DNA from 2 places in the Arthrobacter sp. T572 genome. Region 2 is predicted to be linked to the other one. Evidence: predicted binding sites of a transcription regulator. Region 2 holds the regulator's gene; the other holds the start of a gene.

Region 1 (8,125 bases), 660 kb from region 2:
CCCCGCAGGGTTTTCCATCTTTTCAATCCCCTCTACCCGGGTGCGGTGCTCAACGGGAAGATTGAAGGTCCGGGCGTACTTTTCGAGGTAGTCCGCCAGCTCGTCCTTGGAAGGGAAGGCCACCCTGTCTCCGGGGAAGGGTGCTCCGGGCAGGCCGTCATACTTGGCCGGGGTAAAGAGGCGCAAGGAATCCCACCTCTGCCGCCAGGCGTCACCGCTCCTGGCGTGCTCGTCAAGGATCAGGAAGTCGTGGCCTGACCGCGCCAGCCAGTAGCCCAGCGCAAGCCCTGACTGCCCGCCTCCCACGATGATCGTTTCCACAGCTTTGCTATTTTCCGGTTCCATCGTCCGGTCCCTTTCGCTTCACGTGTTGATTTCCGGTACCGCAAGCACCAGGCCAGCATCAGCGCCGAAGCAACCACATAGAAGGAGTGCAACAGCCATACCGGTCCAGCCGGCAGATCGAAGACGTACAGAGAGTGAACGGCGTTCGCGACGTTGGTCAGGGCAATATTGCCCAGGCTGTAGGAGGCCAGGTCCTTGGTACGGACGGCCTTGGCCAGCATGGGGAGCATGCTGGCTGCGAAGAGCACCGTGGAGACGGTCACGGCCAGCAGTGGAATGTTCATACAGCCACGCTATGGTTCCAGCCCGGGACACCGCCTCGGGAGCATGACCCATCCTTCCCGTCAGGGCATGGGTACTTATGCCCATAGCCCGGTATTGGGGCGTCAGTCCAGCAACCGGTGCTCGTAGGCGTAACTGGTGGCCGCCGCACGGGACGGCACGGACAACTTGGTCAGGATGTTGCTGACGTGATGAGCCACGGTCTTTTCGCTCAGGTAGAGCGAACGGGCGATGGCCTTGTTGGGATTGCCCCCGGCAACGAGCCGCAGGACTTCCAACTCCCTGGCGCTCAGCGGCGAGGTGCCGGAGCCAGCCGGAGATGCGCTGACCTCCAGGACGTCGCGGAGGGAAGGATGAGCGCCCAGCCCGGAGAATTCGGCCTTGGCTGCCTCGAACTCCATCGCCGCTGAATCCTGGTCGCCAAGCCCGGCGCAGGCGCGTCCTACCAAGACGCGGCAACGGGCGGCATCGAAGGGCGCCTCCAGGCTGTACCAGATCCGCCAGGCTTTCCGTGCCGCCGCCAACGTCTCGAGCGGGCGGCTTTCGGCCAGGAACACCCCGGCCTCCGCCTGCGCTGCCAAGGCGTGCTCCAACGGCCTGACGGACTCCCCCGCCCGGGTTGAGAACTCATCGGCGGCTTCCCTTGCCGCTCCGGCGTCCTTCGCAGCGAGTTCCACTTCCACCAGCGCCGGCAGCAGGCGGTACCTGTTGGCTGGATCGGCTGCAGCAACCGCGCGGCGCATCATGGCCTGCGCCTGGGAAATCCTGCCCTGGGCAACCCGCATCAGCGCCAAGCCCGGCAGCGGTTCAAACCCTGTTTCCCCGGCTTTTGCGTACGCGGCTTCGGCTGCTTCCCAATCTCCCCTGAGCCGAAGCACCTCGCCTTGCTGGTACCACGCCCCGTAGAGGGCTTCAGGATCTCCCCGGCGCGAGCGGTCCTGCGCGATGCGGGCGGCATCAAGGGCGTCGTCCCATGCACCGTGGAGGATGAACAGCTCAGCCCGGTGGTTCTGGCATTGGCCGCTGAACATCACCATATCCGGGCGGTCCCCGCACCAGCGCTCCAGCGACGTGGTCCATTCCCGGGCCCGGCGCACATCGTAGGCAAGCCGGCAACTGCCGATCACTGCACAGTAAATGATCCCGGTGGGAATCGGGGATATCCCGCCCGCTGTGACAGACAACATCACCCCATCCAGGAGCTGCAGCCCCTCGTCGGGAAAACCCAGGGTCAACCGGGCCGTGCCCAGGCCAAGCTGCCCCAGGGCCATGAGGTCCCGGTCCTGGAAACGCCGTCCAATACCCAAGGCGCGGGTAAAGAGTTCCTCGCTCTTCGCCGGGCTCCCGTGGTATAGCGCCCCGAGCGCCGACGGAATCAGGAGGTAACCCTCCGCCGGGCCGGCACCATTCATTGACTCGACCAGTTGCGTGGCCCTGGACATCCACGCTGAACCGTGGGAACTTTCGCCGATGTCCATCAGGTAGAGGACCATCCAGGCGGCGCATCTCGCGGCACCCGGTACATCCCCCATGGCCAGGAAGTCATCATGGGCCCGGGTCAGGTATTCCTCCCCCTGGGAGTCCTTGCCCAGCAGCATGGCCACCGATGCCAACGTTTCGAGGTCCTCGGCAGGAAGGCCGCCCTCTGCGTCCGCCCGAACAAGGCACTCCAAGGCCTCGCTCCAGCGATGTTCCGAATACGCTGAGCGGCCCTGGTCCAAGGCTGTGGCCGGTACTGACATGACTCACCCCGCGGCCTCAAGCAGCCGGGATTGGCCCGCCCAAGCCGCCGTATAAGCGTCAGGGTACCGCCGCCGTCGGACGCTCACAATAGCGGCAGCGCACTCGGGTGAAGGCAGCAAGAAGCCCCGGCCACGCGCACGTGACCGGGGCTCTTTGATGCAGTCAGCTTAGTGCTGGTGACCTGCGTGTGCGTCTTCTTCCTCGGCCGGCTTCTCGGCAACCAGGGTCTCGGTGGTGAGGACCAGGGCTGCAATGGAAGCGGCGTTGCGGAGTGCGGAGCGGGTGACCTTGACGGGGTCGATCACGCCTGCGGCGATCAGGTCCTCGTACTCGCCGGACTTGGCGTTGAAGCCGTGGTTGGCCTCAAGGTCGGACACGCGGGAAACAACCACGAAACCGTCGAAGCCGGCGTTCTGGGCGATCCAGCGAAGGGGCTGGACCAGAGCGCGGCGCACGATGCCGACAGCGGCAGCTGCGTCACCTTCCAGTGCCTTGACCTCCGGGGACTCATCCAGTGCCTTCAGGGCGTGGACGAGGGCGGAGCCGCCACCGGAGACGATGCCTTCTTCGAGGGCAGCACGCGTGGAGGACACAGCGTCCTCGATGCGGTGCTTCTTTTCCTTGAGCTCAACCTCGGTGGCTGCGCCAACCTTGATCACGCCGATGCCGCCGGCCAGCTTGGCCAGGCGTTCCTGCAGCTTCTCGCGGTCCCAGTCGGAGTCGGTGCGGGCGAGCTCTGCGCGGAGCTGTGCAACGCGGTCGGCCACGTCCTGCTCCGTGCCGGCGCCGTCAACGATGGTGGTGTTGTCCTTGGTAACCGTGATGCGGCGGGCAGTACCGAGCACCTCAAGGCCAACGGTGTCCAGGCTGAGGCCCAGGTCCGGGGAGACAACCTGCGCACCGGTGAGGGTGGCGATGTCCTGGAGCATGGCCTTGCGGCGGTCACCGAAGCCCGGTGCCTTGACGGCCACAACGTTGAGCGTTCCGCGGATACGGTTGACGATCAGCGTGGACAGGGCTTCGCCTTCAATGTCCTCGGCGATAATGAAGAGCGGCTTGGAAGCCTGGAGGGCCTTCTCCAGCAGCGGCAGGAATTCCTGCAGGGAGGAGATCTTGCCCTGGTTGATCAGGATCAGCGCGTCTTCGAGGACGGCTTCCTGACGCTCTGCGTCCGTGACGAAGTACGGCGACAGGTAGCCCTTGTCGAACTGCATGCCCTCGGTGAGGACCAGTTCGGTCTGGGTGGTGGAGGACTCTTCGATGGTGATGACGCCATCCTTGCCCACCTTGCCGAAAGCTTCTGCAAGAAGCTCTCCAACCTCATCGCTCTGCGCGGAGATGGCGGCAACGTTGGCGACCTGGGTGCCTTCGACCTCGCGGGCGTTCTCCAGGAGCCGGGCGGCGATGGCTTCCACGGAAACCTCGATGCCGCGCTTGATCTCGCCCGGAGCTGCGCCGGCTGCGACGTTGCGGAGGCCTTCCTTGACCAGGGCCTGGGCCAGGACGGTGGCCGTGGTGGTGCCGTCACCGGCGACATCGTTGGTCTTGGTGGCTACTTCCTTGGCCAGCTGTGCGCCAAGGTTCTCGTACGGGTCGTCAAGCTCCACCTCACGGGCGATGGTCACGCCGTCGTTGGTGATCGTGGGCGCGCCCCACTTCTTGTCCAGTACGACGTTGCGGCCGCGCGGGCCCAGCGTCACCTTGACAGTGTTGGCGAGCTTGTCGATACCGGCCTCAAGAGACCGGCGGGCAGCATCGTTGAATGCAAGCTGCTTTGCCATGGTTGTGTCCTTTCAAGACGGAAAACCCGCACCGCGGCGGCTCGGAGTGTTTCCAAAGTGGCTGCGGTGCGGGAATCCAGGAAGTTACTTAACGACGATCGCGAGGACGTCGCGGGCGGACAGAACGAGGTACTCGCTGCCACCGGTCTTGACTTCGGTTCCGCCGTACTTGGAGTAGATGACGACGTCGCCAACAGCTACGTCAACCGGAACGCGGTTGCCGTTGTCATCGAAGCGGCCGGGGCCGATTGCAACAACTTCGCCTTCCTGCGGCTTCTCCTGTGCGGAGTCCGGAATGACCAGGCCCGAAGCCGTGGTCTGCTCTGCTTCGAGCGGGCGAACAACAATACGATCCTCAAGAGGCTTAATCGAGACCGACACTCGGATCTCTCCTTTTCATGAGCTGATTCATGGACTAAGAACAAGGGTGCCGAGGCGTGCAACCGTCGTCGCGGTGCCGGCAGCTTACCTGGCGTGGTTAGCAGCCTCACGGGGAGAGTGCTAACACAGACTCTATGTAAGCCGTTAGCACTCGGTCAAGGCGAGTGCCAGCATTTCGTCATGGGTGAACCCGCTACTGGTCCCGGAGATCGTCCAGATCGTAATCCTCGTCATCGCCGTCCGCCGCCGCAGCCCCGCGGTTGAGGTACAGCGCAATCCCCGACGCAACTGCCACGACGCCGGAAACCACCAGGCCGATGGTCCCGCCCGTGCGGGCACCCGTATACAACTCCCGGATGTCACGGGCCTCGTCGGTGGCATCGTTGACGCTCTTGCCCGTCACCGAGTAGGCGGCGGCATTGAAGGAATCCAAGGCAAAAATGACGATGAGCAGGCCGATGCAGATCACCGCGATCACCACGCCGGCGATCAGGGCAGGACGGGCATAAGTGGAAAAGGACCGGCCGGCGGAATGTCCATCGGCTCCGGGCCGGACGGATTGGTTTCCGCCGGTGTTGTTGGTGTCGGAGGGCTGCGGAGCTGCGGTGTCTTCCATGAAATCAACCCTATCGGGCTGATCACCATCGTCCCGGTCCGGGACGCGAAAACGTTAGGCTGGATGCCATGCCCAACGCTCCCCAGGAACACCTTGCACCTTTGCTGACTACCGAAGGATGGGATCTCCTGGCGTCGCTCGGGCCTTACCGGGAAGCCGACGCCCTGGCCCTGAACGCGGATCTGCGCAAGGCCGGGCACTCCCCCGAACTCGTGGCGGCCGTCCTGACCCAGTCCCGCCTGCGCACCAAGGCCGAGGCGAAGTTCGGCGAGTTCGCCCACCGGATGCTCTTCACCCAGGCGGGCCTGGAACAGGCTACGCGCCTCAATGTCGCCGCGCGCCACGCCGAGCGCTTCGCCAAGGCCGGTGTCACCCATGTTGCCGACCTGGGCTGCGGGCTCGGAGCCGATTCCCTGGCCCTGGCGTCGATGGATATCGCAGTTACCGCCGTGGAGATGGATGAAACCACGGCCGCCTGTGCCACCATCAACCTCATGCCGTTCCCCCACGCAGTGGTGGTGCACGCCGATGCTGCCTCCGTTGAGCTGGATGGCGTGGACGGTGTCTGGCTGGATCCCGCCCGGCGCACCACCTCGACGTCCGGCACCACCAGGATCTGGGACCCTGAGGCCTTCTCTCCCCCACTGTCGTTCGTGGAACACCTTGCCTCCACCGGACGGTCCGTGGGAGTCAAGATGGGCCCGGGCATGCCGCATGATTCGGTCCCTGACGGCTGCGAGGCCCAGTGGGTTTCGGTGGGCGGTGACGTCACGGAGGTGACCCTGTGGTTCAACGCCGTCGCCCGCCCCGGGGTACGCCGGGCCGCCCTCGTGATCGGGCCGCAGGGCGCCGCGGAGATCACCAGCGGCGAGGATTTCGACGGCGGTCCGGCAGCCGCCGTCGGGCCTGTTGAAGGCTACCTGTACGAACCGGACGGTGCGGTGATCCGCGCAGGACTGGTGGCCGACGTCGCCAAACGGCTGGGCGGGCACCTGGCGGATGAACACATCGCCTACATCTTCGCCCCGGAGCTGCACGACTCACCGTTCGCCCGCGCCTACAAAGTCATCGAGACCATGCCGTACAACGTCAAGGCGCTGAAGGCCTGGGTAAAAGCGAATGGCATCACCGTGCTGGACATCAAGAAGCGGGGAACAGCAGTCACCCCGGAGGAACTGAGGAAGCAGTTGCTGCCCGGCAAGCCCGCCGCAAAGTCCAAGGGCGGCAAAACAGCCACCCTGGTCCTCACCCGGATCGGCGAGGACAGAGTGGCAATCGTGGTGGAACCGGCAACGCACGCACAGCAGGCAGGCTAGCGCCGGGAAAACTCCGAAGCCTCGCGTACCTGTTCCGGCGTGGGACGGACGCCTGTGTACAGGACGAACTGTTCCTCTGCCTGGATGGCGATCACTTCCGCGCCAGTGATGACCGGCTTGCCTGCCGACCGCGCAGCCGAAATCAGCGGAGTCTCAGCGGGCAGGGCCACGACGTCGAACACCACCTGGGCCGCGGCGATGGTCGGGTCGTTGAAGGACTGGGCGGTCTCGTCGGCGCCGGCCATTCCCAGGGGTGTCACATTGATGATGAGGTCCGCCGTGGAGCCGTTGACATCGTCCTGCCAGCCGAAACCGTAGAGATCGGCGAGCGCCCTGCCCTTGGCTTCGTTGCGGGCCACGATGGTCACCGTGGTGAAACCGGCATCCCGGAGCGCCGCGGCGACGGCCTTGGCCATGCCGCCGGCTCCACGGAGGAGCACCGAGTGCGTTGAGGGGACCTGGTGGTCCGCCAGGAGCCGGGCAATGGCGATGTAGTCCGTGTTGTAGGCGGTCAGCACGCCGTGGTCGTTGACGATGGTGTTGACGGAGTCGATGGCCAGCGCCGAGGGGTCCATGACGTCCACCAGCGGGATCACGGCTTCCTTGTACGGCATGGAAACAGCTGCGCCGCGGATAGGCAGGCCACGGATGCCGGCCACTGCCATGGTGATGTCTGCGGGGGCGAATGCCTTGTAAACAAAGTTCAGGCCCAGCAGATCGTAGAGGTAGTTGTGGAACCGGGTTCCGATGTTGCTGGGCCGGGCCGCCAGCGATATGCACAGGGACATGTCTTTGTTCAGGATGGGCATGAACCCATTAAACAGCGTCCGGCAGTGCCCGGCCCGCAACGGTCAGCCCTGGCGGGCCTTCATCCGGGGGTTCTTCTTGTTGATGACGAACGTGCGGCCGCGGCGGCGGACAATCTGGGCGCCGGGGATCTTCTTCAGGGCTCGCAGCGAGTTCCGGACCTTCATGTGGTGCTCCTTTTCTTTGGTTCCATCAGTGGGGGCTTTGGAGGGCGTCGCTGAGGTCCAGCGGGTCCTCCCAGACCGCGCCGTCGCGTGCCATCTCGGCGTCGCTGAGCTGGCAGCCTTCCAGCAGGCGCCCGATTTCCGCGGGATCGACATCCTCCGAGCGTCCGGTCACCGCCAGTACGGTGCCACGGTCGCCATATTCTGGATGCCATTCCAGGACGGGTTCGACGCCGGGCGGCACCAGTGCGGTACGACCCGCCTTTGAGCTTGTGGCCTGGGCGTCGGCCAGCCAGGTGCCGGTGCTCTCCAGCCAAACACGGGGGCCGATGCCTTGGACGGCGATGCGCGTAGTGGCTGCCGAGGCGATCCACAGTCGTCCCCGCATCCAGTGGCTTCCCGCCGCCAGCCTGGGCAGGGCGTCACGGAAGCGACCGGGGTGCAGCGGCCTGGGGGCTTTGTGCAGCACGGTGCGGTAGGAACCCACGGCATCGGTCAACGGCAGGCGCACGGTTCCGGGCCTGGTTCTTGCCTGGGCCTCTGCGTCGTCGAAGCATCCTGGCAGGAAGTCGTCGCCGGTTCCCACGGCGGCGGCGTGCGGTGCCAGTTGTCCCAGCAGTTCCATGCCGCTGCGCCAGGCATCGGATCCGCTGCCGGCATGTCCTGTCAGCTCGGCACCGAGGCCTGCAT
Region 2 (8,125 bases):
CCCGCTGAGCACTGTGTTCTTCGGCGGCGGAACGCCCACGCTGCTGCCTGCCGGGGACCTCGCCCAAATACTGCGTGCCGCAGTCGCGGAGTGGGGCCTTGCGCCCGGTGCCGAAGTCACCACTGAGGCCAACCCGGATTCCGTTACTCCTGAGTCCCTGCAGGTGCTCGCCGACGCGGGGTTCACCAGGGTTTCTTTCGGGATGCAGTCGGCCGTGCCGCATGTGCTCAAGGTCCTCGACCGCACACATACTCCCAGTAAAGTCCCCCAGGTGGTGCAATGGGCCAGGGAAGCAGGCCTGGCGGTCAGCCTTGACCTCATTTACGGCACACCGGGGGAATCGATGGAGGACTGGCAGACCTCGTTGGAAACTGCCCTCTCCTACGAACCCGACCACATCAGTGCCTACGCGCTGATTGTTGAAGACGGCACCAAGCTTGCCGCCCAAATCCGCCGCGGTGAGGTGCCGGGTATTGACGACGACGATCACGCGGCCAAGTACGAACTCGCCGACGCCCTGATCTCCCAGGCCGGCCTGGAGTGGTACGAGGTCAGTAACTGGGCGCGGACCCCGGACCAGGCTTGCCGCCATAACCTCGCCTACTGGCGGGGCGACGACTGGTGGGGAATCGGCCCCGGCGCCCACTCACATGTGGGCGGCGTCCGTTGGTGGAACGTCAAGCACCCTGTGGCCTACGCCTCGCGGCTGGCCGCTGGGAGCTCACCGGCCGCCGGGCGCGAAACGCTCGACGCCGGAACCCGGGAAGTGGAGCGCATCATGCTGGAGGCGAGGCTCGCCTCGGGTCTGCTCGTTGATGCCCTGGGTGGCTCCGGCCGGCACGCCATGGCCGGGCTGATCGCCGATGGTTTGGTGGACCCGGCGGCTGCCTTCCGGGGCAGTCTGCAGCTCACCCTGAAGGGGCGGCTGCTTGCCGATGCTGTTGTCCGCAGGATCTTGCCGGAGTGAGCTACTTGATCCAGCGGAGGTTGAACCGGTAGCGGTGCGGCTGCCCGTGGTTGACGCGGATACCGGCTGAGACGGAAAAGCAGGTCAGGGCCACCCAGATGGCTGTGGCAATGACCGCGAAGATGTTGCCCACCACCGGCAGGAGCACCAGGATGTTCGCCACTGCGGCGGCAATGGTGGGAGGAAGCGTGAAATTCAGTGCTTCCTTGGATTCCTGGGCCGTGAAGGGCCCGCGGTCCTTGAAGATCAGGTAGATCAGCAGGGAGGGAATGCAGCCCAGGATGCCGCCGAAGTGCGCCAAGGTGGCCCACTGGCGGTCTTCGCCTGCGGTCAGGGGGAGTGCGTTCGCAGGTGCGCCATGGTACTGGGGCTGACCAGCGGCCCGGCCCGGCTCATCAGGTGCGTTGTCTGCCACGGTGTGTTCCCTTTGCTTCGAGGTGCTGCGGTCTTGCTGTCCCAGAATACTGTGTCCCGGCCGGGTTCCGGGACCACGGTGCCGTGACCCGCGCCGGGAATTTCCGCTAAGGGGCCGTGAGGAAGTCGATGACTTCTTCCACCCGCCCCAACAGCGAGGCCTCGAGATCGGCGTAGGTACGTACCGCCCCCAGGAGCCGCTGCCAGCCCAGGCCGATGTCCTCGGCGGTGGTGTGCGGCCACCCAAAAGCCTTCAGGATTCCCGTTTTCCAGTCCATGCCCCTGGGAACTGAGGGCCACTGCTCGATGCCGAGGACTTTGGGCCTGATCGCCTGCCATACGTCCACATAAGGGTGTCCGACAATCAGTACGTTTCCCGTGGCGCCGGGAAACGTCATCGCCTCCGCAGCGATCCGGGATTCCTTGGAGCCGGCCACAAGGTGGTCCACCAGGATGCCAAGCCGACGCCCGGGACCAGGCTTGAAGGCGGCAATCGCGGCCTTGAGGTCATCCACGCCGTGCAGTGGTTCCACCACGATCCCCTCGGCCCGCAAGTCGTCACCCCAGACTTTTTCCACGAGTTCGGCATCGTGCTTGCCCTCAACCCAGATGCGGCTCGCCTTGGCTACCTGGGCCCGCTGGCCCTCCACCCGCACCGAGCCGGATGCTGTACGGCCACCTGCCGGCGAGGCGGGCGCTTTCGCCGCGGGCGGCATGAGCCGGATGGCTTGGCCTTCCAGAAGGAAGCCATAACCGAGCTGAAAGGATTTGGTCTTGCCCCGGCGGTCCTCCAGCGACACGATATGCATTCCGCCGGATTTCTCCACGCGCGTAACTTCTCCCACCCAGCCGGACTGCACGTCCTCCAGGACCATGCCCCGCTGGACGGCGACTTCAGGGAGCCCGGTTTTGGCCGGGGCGGAGAGATCGGTGGGACCCCACGTGTCAAAGGCCAAGGGCCTGCCTCTCGTAGCTGGGCGGGATTAGCAGGACGGCAAGGGTGCGCGGCCCGCGCCCGACATCCCGGCGGGCGGTTTCCATGCTAACAACGCCGGGGCGCATACTAGACTATTAGCACTTGGGCATGTTGAGTGCTAAAAACGGTGTGAGCCGTCTGTCCCGCGATCAGTGGTCGGCGGGACCGGGGAAAGTCGTCAGGAGGTGTTGCAATGAGTGAGCCACGCAAGCTTGAAGTGCTCCGTGCCATCGTTGAGGACTACGTACACTCCCGGGAGCCCGTGGGGTCAAAGGCGTTGGTGGAAAGGCACCATCTTGGCGTGTCCAGTGCCACCATCAGGAACGACATGGCGGTCCTGGAAGAGGAAGGCCTCATCGCAGCGCCGCACACGAGTGCGGGGCGCATTCCCACGGACAAGGGCTATCGCCTGTTCGTGGACCGGATCTCACAGGTCAAGCCTCTGTCTGCTGCGGAACGGCGCGCCATCCATTCCCTGCTTGAAGGACCGGATGATCTTGATGACATCCTGGAGCGGACCGTACGGCTGCTGTCCCAGCTGACCAACCAGGTGGCCGTGGTGCAGTATCCCCACTCCAAGCAAGCCCTGGTACGCCACGTGGAATTCGTCCTCCTGGGCCCAACCCAGGTACTGGCAGTCCTCATCGCCGACACCGGCAGCGTGGGCCAGAAAGTCATCGAGACCGGATCTGAGGTCTCCAACGACGCCCTGATGGCTCTGCGCTCCAAGTTCCTTGGCAGCATTGCCGGCACGCAGTTGTCCCTCCTGCCCCAGGTTCTTCCCTCGGTGGTCGCGCTGTGCCGTCCCGAGCTCCGGGGCCTGGCGCAGAGACTTGCCCACGGACTCGAAACTTTGAGCGATACCAGCAGGGAGGAGCGGATTCTGCTGGCCGGAACTGCCAACCTGGCCCGCTCCAACGTCGACTTTCCCCTCAGCATCGGCCCGGTTCTTGAAGCCCTTGAGGAACAAGTGGTCATGCTCCGGTTGTTGTCGGATATGGGCGACGACCCACGGGGTGTAACGGTCAGCATCGGGCGCGAGAACCCCTACGACGGGCTGGCGGAAGCATCGGTGGTGGCTACCGGCTACGGCTCGGGAGCCAAAGTCGGAATCCTTGGTCCCACCAGGATGGACTATCCCACCACCATGGCCGCGGTACGCGCCGTGGCCAGATACCTGTCACGAATTCTCGGTGGCTGAAGCAGCCCCGGGGTAAAGAACTGCAGTACAACAAGGAAGAGATACCGACTTTGAGCAGCCACTATGACGTTTTGGGAGTCTCCCCGGAAGCGACCGGAGAAGAGATCAAAAAGGCGTACCGAAAGTTGGCACGAAAGCTTCACCCGGACGTCAACCCGGGCGAGGACGTCGCGGAACAGTTCAAAGCAGTGACCCATGCTTACGAAGTCCTGTCCGACCCCCAGAAGCGGCGGGTCTACGATGCAACCGGCAACGAGAACGGTACCGACAACGGGTTCGGTGGCGGCTACTCCGGCCAGGGTTTCGCGTTCCAGGACATCTTCGATACTTTCTTCGGCGGTGGCGCAGGTGGCCACGCAGGCCCGGCTTCCCGTGTACGCCGCGGACAGGACGCCCTCATCAGCGTCAGGATCGACCTCAAGGATGCCGTCTTCGGTGTCAATAAGAAGCTTGAAGTAGATACCGCCGTCGTATGCCCCACCTGTGACGGCAGTTGCTGCCGCCCGGGCACGCATCCGGAGCGGTGCGACATCTGTGGCGGAAGCGGCCAGGTGCAGCGCGCGGTCCGGTCCATCCTCGGCCAGGTGATGACCACGGCACCCTGCGGTTCCTGTGAGGGCTTCGGCACCATCATCAAGGATCCGTGCAACGAGTGCAGCGGCCAGGGACGTATCCGCAGCCGCCGTTCGCTCACCATCAAGGTCCCCGCCGGTGTAGCCACAGGAACCCGTATCCAGCTCTCCGGCCAGGGCGAGGCCGGTCCTGCGGGTGGTCCGGCCGGCGACCTGTACGTGGAGATCCGGGTCAACAACGATCCCACGTACGTCAGGGAAGGCGACGACCTCCACGCAACGTTGAGCGTGCCGATGACTGCAGCCGCGCTCGGCACCGAATTGAACCTTGAAACCTTTGACGGCCCGCAGGAAATCGACGTCAAGTCCGGAACCCAATCCGGTGAAATCATCACCCTGCGTGGTCTCGGTGTGACACACCTGCGTGGGTATGGCCGCGGCGACCTCAAAGTGCACCTCCATGTTGAGACGCCCAGCAAGCTGGATGCGGCGCAGGAAGACCTGCTAAGGCAGCTCGCCAAGTTGCGCGGGGAACAGTTCACGGAGGGCAAGCTGGTGGCCAGCGGCGGCATGTTCGCCAAGCTCCGGGACAAGCTCGGTAACCTGTAGCGGTGAGCAATCCCGTTTTCTTCGCCTCGCCGGGTGCGCTGGATGGCGTCGGGCCGGGCTCGGTGTTCGTCCTGGACGGACAGGAAGCCCGGCACGCTGTCACGGTAAAGCGGATCGTGGCCGGTGAATCCGTGGACATCACCGACGGCGCCGGGACCCGCCTCACCGGGACGGTGGTTGAAGCCGGGCAGGGGTCGTTGTCCGTTGAGGCCGGTGAGGTTTCCTTCGAGCAGCGCCCTGCGGTCCGTCTGGTGCTTGTCCAGGCTTTGGCCAAGGGCGACCGCGACGAGCTGGCCATTGAGACGGCTACCGAGCTTGGAATTGATGCGGTGGTGCCGTGGCAGGCTGAACGTTCCATTGTCCGGTGGAAGGGCGACCGGGCAGCCAAGGCCCATGCCAAGTGGCAGTCCGTGGTGGCAGCTGCGGCCAAGCAGGCCCGCAGGTCCTGGATACCCGAGGTTCGTCCTGTTGCGGACTCGGCCGGCCTGTCCAAGGCGGTCGCGGCAGCAGACATGGCCATCATCCTGCATGAGGACGCCAGGAACTCCCTGCGGTCTGTCCTGGAAGCGGCAAGCCTGGTGGCTGACGGGACAGAAGCACCCCTTGAAGTGCTTTTGATCGTGGGACCGGAAGGCGGCATCTCACCGCGGGAAGTTACCCGGCTCAGTGACGCGGGGGCCGTTACGGCGCTCTTGGGTCACCACGTGTTGCGGTCGTCGACGGCGGGGCCTGCCGCCGTCGTTCTTGCCAGCGATGTCCTGGGACGCTGGTAGGCGCTGCCGACAGCCCCTCCCGGCTACCGCCCGGCAGGGTTATTGGACGCGGAACAGCCGGGTATCGGTGGTGCTTTCATCGGTTTGGCCGGATGCGTCCACCTGCGAAACACGAACCTCGTACTTCCCGGGCTTCAGCGTGGCGCTGAAGGAGAAGACGCCGAGTTGCCCGGCCTCGCCGGAAGCTTTCGTCTGGCCGGTCAGCAGGTTGGCCCGGTCCCCGTTGCCATTGTCCTGCAGAATCTGCCAGGCCACGGGCAGTGAGCTGTTGGTGGTGCGTCCATTGAATTTGACGGCTCCGGGCGGAAGGGCGTTGTCTTCCTGGGGATCGATAATCCACAGGGGGGCCACCAAGGAGGCATCCCGGGACATGGGCTGGCCGAGGCGGACCTGGCCGAAGGCCATGAAATCCGTATGTCCGTCCACCAGGATGACTACCTGGATCTGCTGCCCGGAATTGATCAGTCCCGACGACGAAGCAGCCGCGGTAGCTGTATAGACGAGCTGCTGGATTGCCCGCTGCGCCATGCCGGCGTCGAGGTTGGAGTTGAAGGCATCACGGGAAACGTCGACCGTGATGACGTTCTTGCCGGAAATTGAGGTGGCCAAACTGCCGGGCTCCTGCCACGGCGTGAAGAAGTCGTGGTCCAGCGGCTTGTCGGCCATCATGATCCGCAGGGCTGTGGTCACGGGGTTCCCATCACCCGAAATGTCCCGGAACTCGCGGTAGAGGTACACCTCGTCCTTGCTGCGACCGATCCAGTACACGGGAATCTTGGTGGAAGCCTGGGTTGTTTCCAGTGGTGCATTGCTGGCCGGGGCCTCCTGGAGACTGGCCGCCGGGGGGCTGGTGGACTCCGGAGTGGAACCACCGTTGGCGATGCAGCCCGTCAACAGGAGGACAGCAAGCATTGCCGGCGCGGCCACCACGGATTTCCTCCGTTGTGGTGCGCCATGCTGGGTGTGTGCCGGCTGCTTGATGGGGGGTCCTTGCCTTGGTTTCGGCGGTGTCCGCCGGAAGTTTTCACGTGGCGTTGTTTCTGCCCGCCATGCCAGCTTGGCATATCGGCGGCGGCGGTCGCCGGGGATTTCCGGGCATGCGCCGCAACTGAAACAGTATTGATACCCGCCCGATGCCGAGTTGAGACAAAATGTCGCAGGGCGCCTGCCTGCCCGGCCGGGGCGACAGAAGGCGTCCGCCGAAGGGCGGGCTGGCGTAGGATTGAAGGCAACTGAGAACCAACCCGAGGAGAACAGGCCACACGGCCACCACTATGAGTGAATCCCTGAATGGGCGGCAGCGGACCGGCAACGGGAACCCGGCCTCCACAGAGTTCCCGCACACCTTACCGGGTACGCGCACGGAAATCGTCACGTTCGACAACTCCGATCAGATGGTTCACTCGCTGGGCAGCCACGACGAGGCCTTGCGATACATCGAGGAGCAGTTCCCGGATGTCAGCTTCCACGTCCGCGGCAATGAGCTGTCCATGACGGGCCCTACGACCGTTATCCCCAGGATCATGCGGCTTCTGGAGGAAGTCCGCGGACTGGTCGCGAAAGGCACCGTAGTCACCCCTGACGTCTTGCAGCAGCTCGTGTCCCTGCTGCGGTCGCAGTCGGCCCAGAACCCCGTGGATGTTCTGACCCACAACATCCTCTCCAGCAGGGGCCGGACCATCCGCCCCAAGACGTTGAACCAGAAGAACTACGTCGATGCCATCGATGACAACACGGTGATTTTCGGAATCGGTCCGGCCGGTACCGGCAAGACCTACCTGGCCATGGCCAAAGCGGTGCAGGCCCTGCAATTGAAGGAAGTCAACCGCATCATCCTCACCCGTCCCGCTGTTGAGGCAGGGGAGCGGCTGGGCTTCCTGCCCGGAACCCTCAGCGACAAAATCGATCCGTACCTGCGTCCCCTGTACGACGCATTGCACGACATGATGGACCCTGAGTCCATACCGCGCCTCATGGCCGCCGGAACAATCGAAGTGGCACCGCTGGCGTACATGCGCGGACGCACGTTGAACGACGCCTTCATCATCCTCGACGAGGCCCAGAACACCACCCCGGAACAGATGAAGATGTTCCTGACCCGCCTGGGATTCGGTTCCAAGATGGTGGTCACCGGGGACGTCACGCAGGTAGACCTGCCTTTCGGCGCGACCTCGGGCCTCCGGATCGTCCGTGAAATCCTCAAGGGCATCGACGGCATCAACTTCTCGATCCTCGAAGCTTCGGACGTTGTCCGCCACCGGCTCGTGGCAGACATCGTGTCCGCCTACAGCACGTGGGACGACGCCCACCGTTCGGGGGACGCCCATCACAAACGTGGAGAACGAAAATGAGCATTGAGGTCAACAACGAGTCCGGTGTGGCAGTCGATGAAGAGCAGCTTGTGACGCTGTCCCGCTACATCTTCGAACGCCTCTACATCCATCCCCAGGCGGAGCTGTCGATTCTCCTGGTGGATGAGCCGGCCATGGAGAAGCTGCACATCGAACTCATGGATGAACCCGGCGCCACGGATGTCCTCTCCGTGCCCATGGATGAGCTGACCCCCGGAACGCCGGACAAGCCTGCCCCGCAGGGCATGCTCGGAGACATCGC

Evidence for each region. The regulator HrcA, encoded in region 2, represses chaperone genes, less so after heat shock. The targets are predictions, from matches to a motif close to TTNGCACTCGNNNNNNNCGAGTGCNAA.
Region 1: a site for HrcA is predicted at 4,677-4,703, ahead of groES (co-chaperone GroES). Genes of this name have one in related genera too.

The regions. Positions count from the first base shown of each region.
Region 1 covers NZ_JBRAZQ010000002.1:2,931,656-2,939,780, forward strand. Annotated here, with positions in the region: gene ACUYMZ_RS14750 (flavin-containing monooxygenase) at 1-321, opposite strand, end outside; gene ACUYMZ_RS14755 (hypothetical protein) at 240-629, opposite strand; gene ACUYMZ_RS14760 (LuxR C-terminal-related transcriptional regulator) at 732-2,369, opposite strand; gene groL (chaperonin GroEL) at 2,538-4,151, opposite strand; gene groES (co-chaperone GroES) at 4,236-4,532, opposite strand; gene ACUYMZ_RS14775 (hypothetical protein) at 4,726-5,148, opposite strand; gene ACUYMZ_RS14780 (THUMP-like domain-containing protein) at 5,217-6,464, shown strand; gene ACUYMZ_RS14785 (shikimate 5-dehydrogenase) at 6,461-7,273, opposite strand; gene ykgO (type B 50S ribosomal protein L36) at 7,316-7,438, opposite strand; gene ACUYMZ_RS14795 (GTP-binding protein) at 7,464-8,125, opposite strand, start outside.
Region 2 covers NZ_JBRAZQ010000002.1:2,276,284-2,284,408, reverse strand. Annotated here, with positions in the region: gene hemW (radical SAM family heme chaperone HemW) at 1-967, shown strand, start outside; gene ACUYMZ_RS11730 (DUF4870 domain-containing protein) at 969-1,382, opposite strand; gene ACUYMZ_RS11725 (DUF3097 domain-containing protein) at 1,489-2,337, opposite strand; gene hrcA (heat-inducible transcriptional repressor HrcA) at 2,551-3,558, shown strand; gene dnaJ (molecular chaperone DnaJ) at 3,609-4,739, shown strand; gene ACUYMZ_RS11710 (16S rRNA (uracil(1498)-N(3))-methyltransferase) at 4,742-5,512, shown strand; gene ACUYMZ_RS11705 (GerMN domain-containing protein) at 5,552-6,424, opposite strand; gene ACUYMZ_RS11700 (PhoH family protein) at 6,787-7,863, shown strand; gene ybeY (rRNA maturation RNase YbeY) at 7,860-8,125, shown strand, end outside.